Regions from separate parts of the Arthrobacter sp. B2I5 genome, predicted to be linked through region 2. Evidence: predicted binding sites of a transcription regulator. Region 2 holds the regulator's gene; each other region holds the start of a gene.
What was found. The regulator LexA, encoded in region 2, represses DNA repair genes until DNA is damaged. The targets are predictions, from matches to a motif close to TCGAACANNTGTTCGA.
Positions count from the first base shown of each region.

Region 1 (3,271 bases), 1.7 Mb from region 2:
TCACCCGTGCCTGGCCCATGGTCCACAGCTGGACGTCCTTGGTGCGGTGCCTGCCTTCGAACGTGAAGCCGAGCTGGCCCAGGAGCCGCTCGAGCTGCGCGGTGTCATCCGCCTTGACCTCGGCGAAGTTGAAGTTGGCAGGTTCGTTCACCTTGGGCAGTGTGGCCAGTTCCATGGGATAACGACGGCGGAGCGCGGCGCCGTTGTTTGGCGCCCCTTCAGCGTCCGCGAGCCATTTGGCGCTTTGCTCTTCAAGCCAGATCAGCGAACGCATGGCGTCCACGGCCGTTCGCTCCACATCGGACTGGCGGAAAACGTCGTTGAAGACCTCCAGCGAAACAGGTCCGGTGTAGCCCGCACGGACCACGTGGCCCATGAACTTGGCCAGTTCAAACTGCCCCTCGCCCGGGAAGACCCGGTAGTGCCGGCTCCAGGACAGCACGTCCATGGAGAGCTTTGGGGCGTCGGCCACCTGCACGAAGAAGATCTTGTCCGGGTTGAACGCCTCGATGTGGGAGGTCTCCCAGTCCCTGGAGAGGATGTGGAAGGAGTCCAGGCAGGTCCCCAGGTTGGGGTGGTCCACCGTTTCCACCAGCCGGTAGGCGTGCTCGTAGTCGTTGACGTATTTGCCCCAGGCCAGCGCTTCATAGGCCACCTTGACGCCGTGGTCCCCGGCCAGGTTGGCAAGCTGTGCCAGCTGTTCGGCGCGGAGGCCGTCGTCGTCGATGCTGGCGGTGGCCACGTTGGAGCAGACCAGGATGGTGTCCATGCCCAGCCGGGCCATGAGCTTGAACTTGGCCTCAGCCCTGCGGAGGTTGGCCTTGAGCAGGTCCGGGGTGACGCCGTCGAAGTCGCGGAACGGCTGGTACAGGTCCAGGCCAAGGCCCAGGTCCGCGGCCATCTTCCGCACGTCCTCGGGACTGAGCGGTGAGGTGACTAGGTCCTGTTCGAAGATTTCGATGCCGTCGAAGCCGGCGATGGCGCACGCCTGCATTTTCTCTTTGAGGGTGCCGGACAGGCAGACGGTGGCGATTCCGGTGCGCATCAGGCGTTCACCTCCTCGGCGGCCACAAGCTCCAGGAAGTGGCTGCGCATGCGGTCCGGATCAGCGTCCAGGCCCGTGAAGATCCGGAACGCATCCGCAGCCTGGCCCACGGCCATCCGCCCGCCGTCCAGGACGTCACAGCCCTTGGCCCGGGCAGCCCGGACCAGTTCGGTGTCGATGGGGCGGTAGACGATGTCCGCCACCCAGTGCCGGGACTCCAGCAGGTCCAGGTCCAGCGGCACACCGGGGTGGGCGGCCATGCCCACGGGGGTGCAGTGCACCAGGCCGTCGGCCCCGCGCATCAGCTGCGGCAGCTCCGCCGTCGTGCCTGCCGTCACGGTGCTGTCCGGGAAAAAGCCTGCCAGCTCGGCAGCCCGGGCCTCGGCCCGCATCGGGTCCATATCCACCAGGTGCAGCGTGCGGACGCCGGCCGTCAGCAGGGCGTAGGCGACGGCGGATCCGGCACCGCCGGCGCCCAGCTGCACCACACGGTCCAGCCGGGCTCCGGGGAGGCCGGACGACAAGGCGGCGGCGAAGCCGGAGAAGTCAGTGTTGTGGCCGATGAAGCGGCCGTCGCGGATCACCACGGTGTTCACGGCGCCCAGCCGGCGGGCGTCCGGGCTCACCTCATCCAGATGCTGCAGGACCAGCTGTTTGCAGGGGTGGGTGATGTTCAGGCCGTTGAAGCCAAGGGTCCTGGCGCTGTGCAGGATGGCGCCCACCGACTCTCCGGTCAGGCCCAGCTCCAGCAGGTCGATGGGGCGGTACAGGTAGCGCAGGCCCTGCACGTCACCTTCCCGTTCGTGCATGGGCGGCGTGAGCGATGGCGTGACGCCATCACCAACCAGTCCCACCAGGTAGGACTCAGTTCGATTGCTCATGCGTGCAGCTCCTTTGGTACGGCACCTGGCAGGTCGCGGAAGTTGGGCCGCGCTGCGGGGTGACAGGGATTACGGTACATCAATTGTTCACTTATCGCACTCTTGTTCTAGATGCGAACAATCGCACTCCAAAAACACGGTGATTTCTTTGGCTGCTAGCGCTGCGGTAGCCTGGCGGCCAGCTCCGCGGCAGCTTCCTGCAGCAGTGGAACGTGGGCCTTCAACTCCTCAAGGCCCAAGCGGAAGACCGGCACCGCGGTTGCCAGCGATGCAAAGGCATGCCCCTGGCTGTTGAGCAGCGGGACGGCCACGGCGCGCATGCCGGCCTCATTTTCCTCATCCATGACGGCGTAGCCCTGCCGGCGCACCTGCTCGATTTCGGCGCGGAATGCATCCCGGTCCGTGATGGACTTGTCGGTGAGCGCTTCCAGCGGCAACTCCGCCAGGAGCCTTTCCCGCTCCGCATCCTCGGCGAAGGCCACCAGGGCTTTTCCGACGGCGGTGGTGGACAGGGAGCCCAGGTGGCCGGGGTCGCTGGTCACCCGGAACATCTGGGGACCGTCCACTTTGCTGACCGTCAGGTGATGGTGGCCGTCGCGGACGCTGAGGATGGTTGCCTCGCCGGTCTCGGCGGTGACCCGGCGCAGGACCGGGGTAGCAGTGCCGGCGAAGCCATGATGGTTGGACACACGCTGGCCCAGCTGGAAGATGCGCAGACCCAGATGGTAGCGGCGGCCGTCCGGCTCGTAGTCCACAAAGCCGTCACGGGTCAGGGATCCCAGGAGCCGGTAGGTGGTACTGAACGGCAGTTCCGCCCGACGGGAAATCTCCGCGGCGCTGGCCCCGCGCGGCTCGTCCCCCAGCAGGACCAGCAGGCCCAGGGCTTTGCCCACCATGTCCGTACGGTCCGCAGGACGGGCGCCGACCTTGGCTTCCGGGGGCATGGCGTTCACAGGCTCTTCGGCAGCAGCGGATTCTTCATTGACCGCTGTGGTTTGGTTCACACTCATGGATCGATGTTCCCACAATGTGAGAGCTATTTCTAGATGGTGAGTATTTTCTTGACAGGTGACTGCCCTCACAGTCATAGTTTCTATATCGCACAAGTAGCTCCCACCATGTGGCTACAAATGCTTGGGTCTTTTCCGGACTCCAGCCGCATCGCGCCCCGCCCGCACCAAGGCAGCGGCGGCTGCGACCCCCAGATCCACATCCGCGACAATGTCGTCACACCAAAGGAACACCATGAGCCAGACACTTCCGTCCGCCGGGGCGGGTGCCCTCACCTCCGCCGGGACGCCCAAGAAGGCCGCCCTCGCCAGCTTCCTGGGCAGCGCCGTCGAAT
Region 1 is NZ_JAUSYF010000001.1:4,490,663-4,493,933, reverse strand. It holds gene QFZ60_RS20900 (bifunctional sugar phosphate isomerase/epimerase/4-hydroxyphenylpyruvate dioxygenase family protein) at 1-1,045, opposite strand, end outside; gene QFZ60_RS20895 (shikimate dehydrogenase) at 1,045-1,926, opposite strand; gene QFZ60_RS20890 (IclR family transcriptional regulator) at 2,082-2,936, opposite strand; gene QFZ60_RS20885 (MFS transporter) at 3,172-3,271, shown strand, end outside.
Region 1: the regulator LexA is predicted to act here: its motif matches at 2,021-2,036, upstream of QFZ60_RS20895 (shikimate dehydrogenase).

Region 2 (3,271 bases):
CTGGGAGTACCGTCGTGGGCGAACTCGTGGTAGGCCTCGTCGACGATCACAATGGCCTGGCTTGCCTCGCCGGCCTCATAGACAGCCTCCACGACGTCCAGTCCCAAGCCGGTCCCGGTGGGATTGTTGGGCGAGCAGAGGAAGACGATGTTCGGCTGCAGTTCCTTGACCTGCCGGGCGGCGGACTCTGCGCTCAGGTCATAGCCTTCCGCACGTTGACCCGTGATGTACCCGGTGTCCGTTCCGCTGGCCAACAGGGGGTACATGGAGTACGTGGGCGGGAAGCCGAGGGCGGTGCGTCCCGGCCCGCCAAAGGCCTGCAGGATCTGCTGCAGCACCTCGTTGGAGCCATTGGCTGCCCAAAGGTTGGTTTCGTCGAGCCCGTGCCCCAGGTATTCCGCCAATGCCTTCCGCAGTTCAGTAAACTCCCGGTCAGGATAGCGGTTGAGCCCTGCAGCAGCCTCCGTGACGGCGGCACTGATGGCGGCACGCACGTCCGCCGGAACACCATGGGTGTTCTCATTGACATTCAGCAGGATGGGGACGTCCAGTTGGGGTGCCCCGTAAGGGGTCAGCCCACGAAGATTGCTGCGGAGGGGAAGCCGGTTCAGACGTTCTAGCTGGTCGTTCACCTGAACAGTTTAGTTGCCGGGACAACCACCGGAAAATGTGACGGGTGCTGTTCGCCAAGGGCGTGGCGGCCAATTGCCGGGGTTTCTACCAGGACTGACGCCCGCATCCCCTTAGCGCGTAGGGACGAACAGTTGCTGGCCAGGCAGGACGGCGCCGGCGGAAAGGTTGTTGAGCTGGACGATATCTGCCACCACGTCCCGGGCATCCCGGTCCGGAGCAACGGCCCCGGCGATGGACCACAGCGACTGCCCGGCCTGCACCGTTACCGTAACCGTGGGCGTCACGGCCAGGTCCGCAGCGGAATCGGAAGCCTTGGCCGGCGAGTTGAAGAGTCCGGCCAGGGACATCAGGAGGACGGCGAGTAGTACAAGCGGAACTCCGATCAGGACGACCTGCCCCCGCCGTGTGAGCCGCAAAGGTGCTGCTGAGGGGCGGGCGCTGCTTGAAGAAATCGAGCGCTTTGAAGTCTTCCGCCCCTGGAGGGAAACCGCCTGCGGGAGTGAAACCTGGTGAAGAGATATAGCTGACATGAACTGAGCCCTCCTGGACCTGCCGTGCTGCCCGGGTGTCCACCCAGCCAACCGCCCCTCGATTCGTTCCGCGCCGCTTACTTCTTCCGGCTGCGTCTTCGAATAGGGCAGGCACTGGTTAGAACACATGTTCGAACTTTGCTTGTTTAGTTTTAGCACCTATCAACGAATAATGTCGAGACTCGCTAGAACAAATGTTTGAAAAACCCATGTGGCTGGCCTAGCTTTGAAATCACAGAACAACCACCACTGAAGTTGAACAGCAGGGTCTGACAATGACAGTGGCAGTCCTTCAGGGGGTGCTGGGAAACAGTGCTCCTGGAAGATCCGGCGGCAAGCGAAAGGCATTGGCGAATATGGCAGCAGCAGCCGCCGGGGGCAGGACCGCCCCGCAATCGAAGAAGACGGCCAAGGGTTTGACGCCGCGGCAGAAGAAGATCCTCGAAACCATCCAGCGCTCAGTCAATGAAAACGGGTACCCGCCCTCCATGCGCGAAATCGGCGACACCGTGGGCCTGGCGAGCCTCTCCAGCGTGACCCACCAGCTCTCGCAACTGGAAAAGCTGGGTTACCTGCGGCGCGACCCCAAGCGGCCGCGCGCCATGGAAGTCCTGATGCCCCTCACGCTGGACGGCGGCGGCGGCAAGGCAGCAGGCACATCTCCTGCACCTCAGGCCCAGGGCAGCGGAGCCACGGTGACGGAACTGCCCACCGCTCTTGATACGGCCATGGTTCCGCTGGTTGGCCGGATTGCTGCCGGCGGCCCCATCCTTGCCGAGCAACTCGTCGAGGACGTCATGCCGCTCCCCCGCCAGCTCGTTGGACAGGGCGAACTGTTCATGCTCAGGGTGGCAGGCGATTCCATGGTGGACGCGGCCATCTGTGACGGTGACTGGGTGGTGGTGAGGCGCCAGGCGGACGCTGCCAACGGGGACATCGTTGCGGCCCTGCTCGATGACGAGGCGACCGTCAAGACGTTCCGCCAGCGTGACGGCCACACCTGGCTGCTCCCCCAGAACACCCAGTACGAACCCATCCTGGGAGACCACGCCACCATCATGGGCAAAGTGGTCTCGGTCCTGCGTTCCCTTTAGCCGTTTCCTTGAGCCAAGGATCCGCCGGCCACGTTCATCCTTGGCCAGCGGTCCGGACGTTTACTGGGAAGTTGTCCCTGGGCGTCAACTATCTGGCCGCGTCCGCTCCGAGCCTGGTTAATGCGGCCAGCGCCTTGCTGCGGTCCGTGGTGGCCCAGAACGGCGGGAGCGCTCCCCGCAGGAAGCCGGCATAGCGTTCAGTGGCCAGCCGGGAGTCCAGGACGGCCACCACACCTTTGTCTCCGGTGGACCGAATCAGCCGGCCGGCGCCCTGGGCCAGCCGGATGGCGGCGTGCGTGGCCGACACCGACATGAAGCCGTTCCCGCCGGCCTGCGCCACGGCACGTGAACGCGCCGTCATCAGCGGATCGTCCGGCCTGGGGAACGGTATGCGGTCGATCACTACAAGGCGGCAGGAGCCTCCCGGAACATCAACCCCCTGCCACAGGGACATCGTCCCGAAAAGGCAGGTGTCCGGTTCGTCGGCGAACTGCTTGACCAGGGCAGTCATGGTCGATTCACCCTGGCAGAGGACAGTCACGTCGAGCTTGGGCCGGAGGGCGTCGGCGGCCTCTTCGGCCGCCCGGCGCGATGAAAACAGGCACAGAGCCCCGCCGCCCGACGCTTTGATAAGCGCCTCCAGTTCCTCCAGCGCCTCGGGGGAAACGCCGCGGCCGGGTTTTGGCAGGTGGCCGGCCACATAGAGGATGCCCTGTTTGGGGTAATCGAAGGGCGAGCCGACATCCACGCCCGTCCAGCTGGGTGCACCTTCACCGATGAGGCCCAGTCCACCGGCCGCGGGCTCGAAAGCGGAACCAATCGCCAGCGTCGCGGACGTCAAGACGACGGTGTGCCCGGCGAAGAGCCCTTCCCGCAACCTGCCCGCAACGGAAAGCGGTGCGATGTTGATCAGCACGGGTGCGTTGTCGTCGGGCTGCGTGTATCCCTGGCCTGGGTCGAATGTGCCGGCGCGGGATAACCAGACGACTTCCCGGTTTTCCCTGGCAGCGATCA
Region 2 is NZ_JAUSYF010000001.1:2,801,756-2,805,026, forward strand. It holds gene QFZ60_RS13155 (histidinol-phosphate transaminase) at 1-632, opposite strand, end outside; gene QFZ60_RS13160 (LysM peptidoglycan-binding domain-containing protein) at 744-1,085, opposite strand; gene lexA (transcriptional repressor LexA) at 1,520-2,257, shown strand; gene QFZ60_RS13170 (ATP-dependent DNA helicase) at 2,346-3,271, opposite strand, start outside.

Region 3 (3,271 bases), 890 kb from region 2:
ATGGCGCGGCGGGCCTCAGACGGTGACCCGGCCGGCGTCGTCCACTCCCCAGGTGGGGTTGTACGCCACCTCCCAGCGGAATCCGTCGGGGTCGGCGAAGTAGCCCGTGTAGCCGCCCCACGGCTTGGTGACCGGTTCCGCAATGATGGCAGCGCCTGCCTCCGCGGCCTCCGCCATGACCTTGTCCACTTCCCCGGGGCTTCCCACGTTGTGGCTGAGGGTGATGGAGGGGACGCCTGCGGGCGGTCCGGTGACTGCTTGGGCCTGCATCTGGCGTACGTCCCAAAGGGAGAGCACCAGGCCGTGGTTTACCTGGATGAACAGCACCTCCCCGGCAAGCTCCCGGTGCACCGGCCAGCCGAGCCCGTCAACGTAGAAGGCGCGCGATTGCGGAACATTGCGGACTCCGAGGGAGATAAAGTCGACTCTGGGCTCCATGCTTCGATACTGTCAGATGATGGCGACAATTCAAGGAAACGATAGGGATGCCCGGGCCGACAAGGAACAGCTCGCTGCCGTTCGGGTTGCCGTTGACGAAGTGGATGAACAGATTGTCACCCTCATCGCCCGCCGCGAACGGCTGATCAGGATTGCCGGGACGCTCAAGGGCGACGACGCCGAAGTGCGTGCCCCGGGCCGGGTGGAGCGGATCATTGAGCATGTCCGGTCCGCCGCGGAGAAAAAGGACATCGATCCGGACATCGTGGAATCAACCTACCGGGCAATGATCTCCGCGTTCATTGAACTTGAACTGCGGATCCACAACAAGAACAGCTGACATACAGGATGGGGTGGAGGAGCCCCTAAAGGGTTTCCTCCACCGGCACCCCGTGCTGGAACTCCCGCCCGTCCGCCTCGCTGAAGGCCGACAGGACATGCCCCTGCCCGAGCCCGTTCAAGGCAGTGAGGGGAAAGCTTCCAGTGATGCTGTTCTCCGAGTGGGACACCCCGGACAGGTCGTAGTCTTCCTCGATTCCCTGGTCCCGGTTGAACGAGTAGCAGGCAATTGCCTCCCCGTTCATGAATTCAATGCACAGCCGGCGTTGCATTGAATAGTCCGGCGAGGCTCCCATCAGGCCCACCACGTAAGCGCCGGAATCCGGAATGGCGCCGTCGATATCGAACCGTGCGACGAGGGTGGAGTCCTGCGTCTTGATGCTTGCCTGCTTCAGGAGTGCGTCATCGGTACTCATGCCATCATCCTGCTACCTGCCGCACGCTCCGTCCACCCCCGCCTATGTTTTGCCGGCCTCCCGGCGTAGACTGGATTTATTCGAATACATATTCGAATCCTTGTGAGGAAGAACGGTCCGGGAGGCGCGCGTGGGCATGTTCAGCGAGTCCGTTGACGTGGTGTGTTCCGCTGCCGGGCAGCCTGAATCCTTGACCTGGTCAGGAAAGCCGTACCTCGTCTGCGCCGAACCCGTCCGGTGGTATGAACGCCGGCAGTGGTGGGCGGAGGACACCCGGGCTCCGCTGGGAAGCGGGCCAGGCGTCGTGGACCACGAAATCTGGCGGGTCCAGGTGCAGCCTGTCCCGGCGGCGTCCCCTCCGCCGGGTCCAGGGGAAGGCGCGGAACCGCTCACCCTTGATCTGACCCGCCATATCCGCAGTGGCCGTTGGCGGCTGCTGCGGATCCATGACGTCCTTCGCCCTAAAACAGCATGACCACAGAACAGCCTGAACCCTGAACAGTATGAGCTTTACCCACCTCCACGTTTCCACGGCATTCAGTTCCCACTACGGCGTCTCCTGGCCTGAAGAGCTGGCAATGGCGGCCGCGGCCGACGGCGCAACCGCCCTGGCCTGCACCGACCGGGACGGACTGTACGGCACCATCAAGCACCTCAAGGCATGCATGGCTGCGGGCATCGACCCCATAGTGGGGGTGGACCTTGCAGTTTTTGACGACGACGGCGATCACCGCACGCAGGTAGCCGGCAGAGCGGTGGTGCTTGCCCGGGGCAACAACCATGGTGCCGGGTACCGTGCGCTATGCCGGCTGGTGTCCGATGCCCACGCCAGGACCTCAGGCAAAGCCGGTGGCGCCGTGCCGGCCGCCGTCACCCGCGCTGAACTCGCCTCCCGAACCCTTGATCCCCAAACCCTCAAGCCGGTTCTGACCGTCCTGATAGGACCGGATTCCGACGTCGGACGGGCCATGGGAGGCCGCCGTTACCTGCGCCCCCGGACCCTGTTCAGGCAGTGGCTGGATGCCATGCCCGCAGGAACTGTCGTGGCGGAAATCGTCTCCCAGCTCAGCGCTCCGGGGACTCCGTTCAGCACCGCCCATGCAGTCCGCATGCTCAGGCTCGCCGAGGAACACCGCGTACCCGCAATCCTCACCAATGCCGTCAGGTACTGCGCCGCAGACGGCGCACCAACCGCCGATGTCCTGGACTCTGCCAGGACCCTGAAGTCCCTTCCGGAACTGGCAGGGGAACCCCTCCTGCAACCCACCGGGCAGGGCTGGCTGAAAACCCCGGAACAGATGCTGGGGCTGGGAAAGGAAATTATTTCCGCTGCAGGGTATGGCGCCGCTGATCTTAAGCAGCTGATGGCTCAGACAGAGGCGCTCGCCGACCTCTGCCGGATAGATCCCGCCACCGATATGGGGTGGAAGCAGCCCGTAGTTCCTGAGGCCTCTGTGATTGGCATCAGCCAGGACCCGCACTCTGAACTGATCCAGCGCTGCCATGCAGGGATCGGCAGGCGGTTCCCGGGGATCACCGGTAAGCAGGAACAGGAGATGCTGTCCCGGCTGGAGCATGAGCTCGGCATCATCAACAACCTCGGTTTCTCCTCCTATTTCCTCACGGTGGCGGAGGTGTCCCGGATGATCCAGGACATGGGGGTCAGGGCGGCAGCCAGGGGATCCGGTGCCTCCAGCCTGGTCAACTACCTGATCGAGGTCAGCCATGTGAATCCCCTCCAGCACGACCTGATTTTCGAACGTTTCCTCTCCAACGACCGCGCCACGCTGCCGGACATAGACATCGATGTCGAGAGCGCCGAACGCCACAATGTGTACCGCAGGATCTTCGACCGGTTCGGTTCCGAGCGGGTCACCCTGATGAGCATGCAAAACGGGTACAGGGCGCGGGGTGCGGTCCGCGACGCCGGGCTGGCGCTGGGCATGGACGACGGCGAGGTGGGGGAGATCGCCAAGCAGTTGTGGCGCTTTTCCGCCCGGAAGTTCCGTGAAGCCCTGCAGGAGAAACCCGAACTCCGTGAGTTCGCCGGAAGGGTGGAGCAGCGCGACACTGACGGG
Region 3 is NZ_JAUSYF010000001.1:1,908,406-1,911,676, forward strand. It holds gene QFZ60_RS09165 (VOC family protein) at 16-438, opposite strand; gene QFZ60_RS09170 (chorismate mutase) at 455-778, shown strand; gene QFZ60_RS09175 (hypothetical protein) at 804-1,193, opposite strand; gene QFZ60_RS09180 (DUF6504 family protein) at 1,324-1,668, shown strand; gene QFZ60_RS09185 (DNA polymerase III subunit alpha) at 1,697-3,271, shown strand, end outside.
Region 3: the regulator LexA is predicted to act here: its motif matches at 1,274-1,289, upstream of QFZ60_RS09180 (DUF6504 family protein).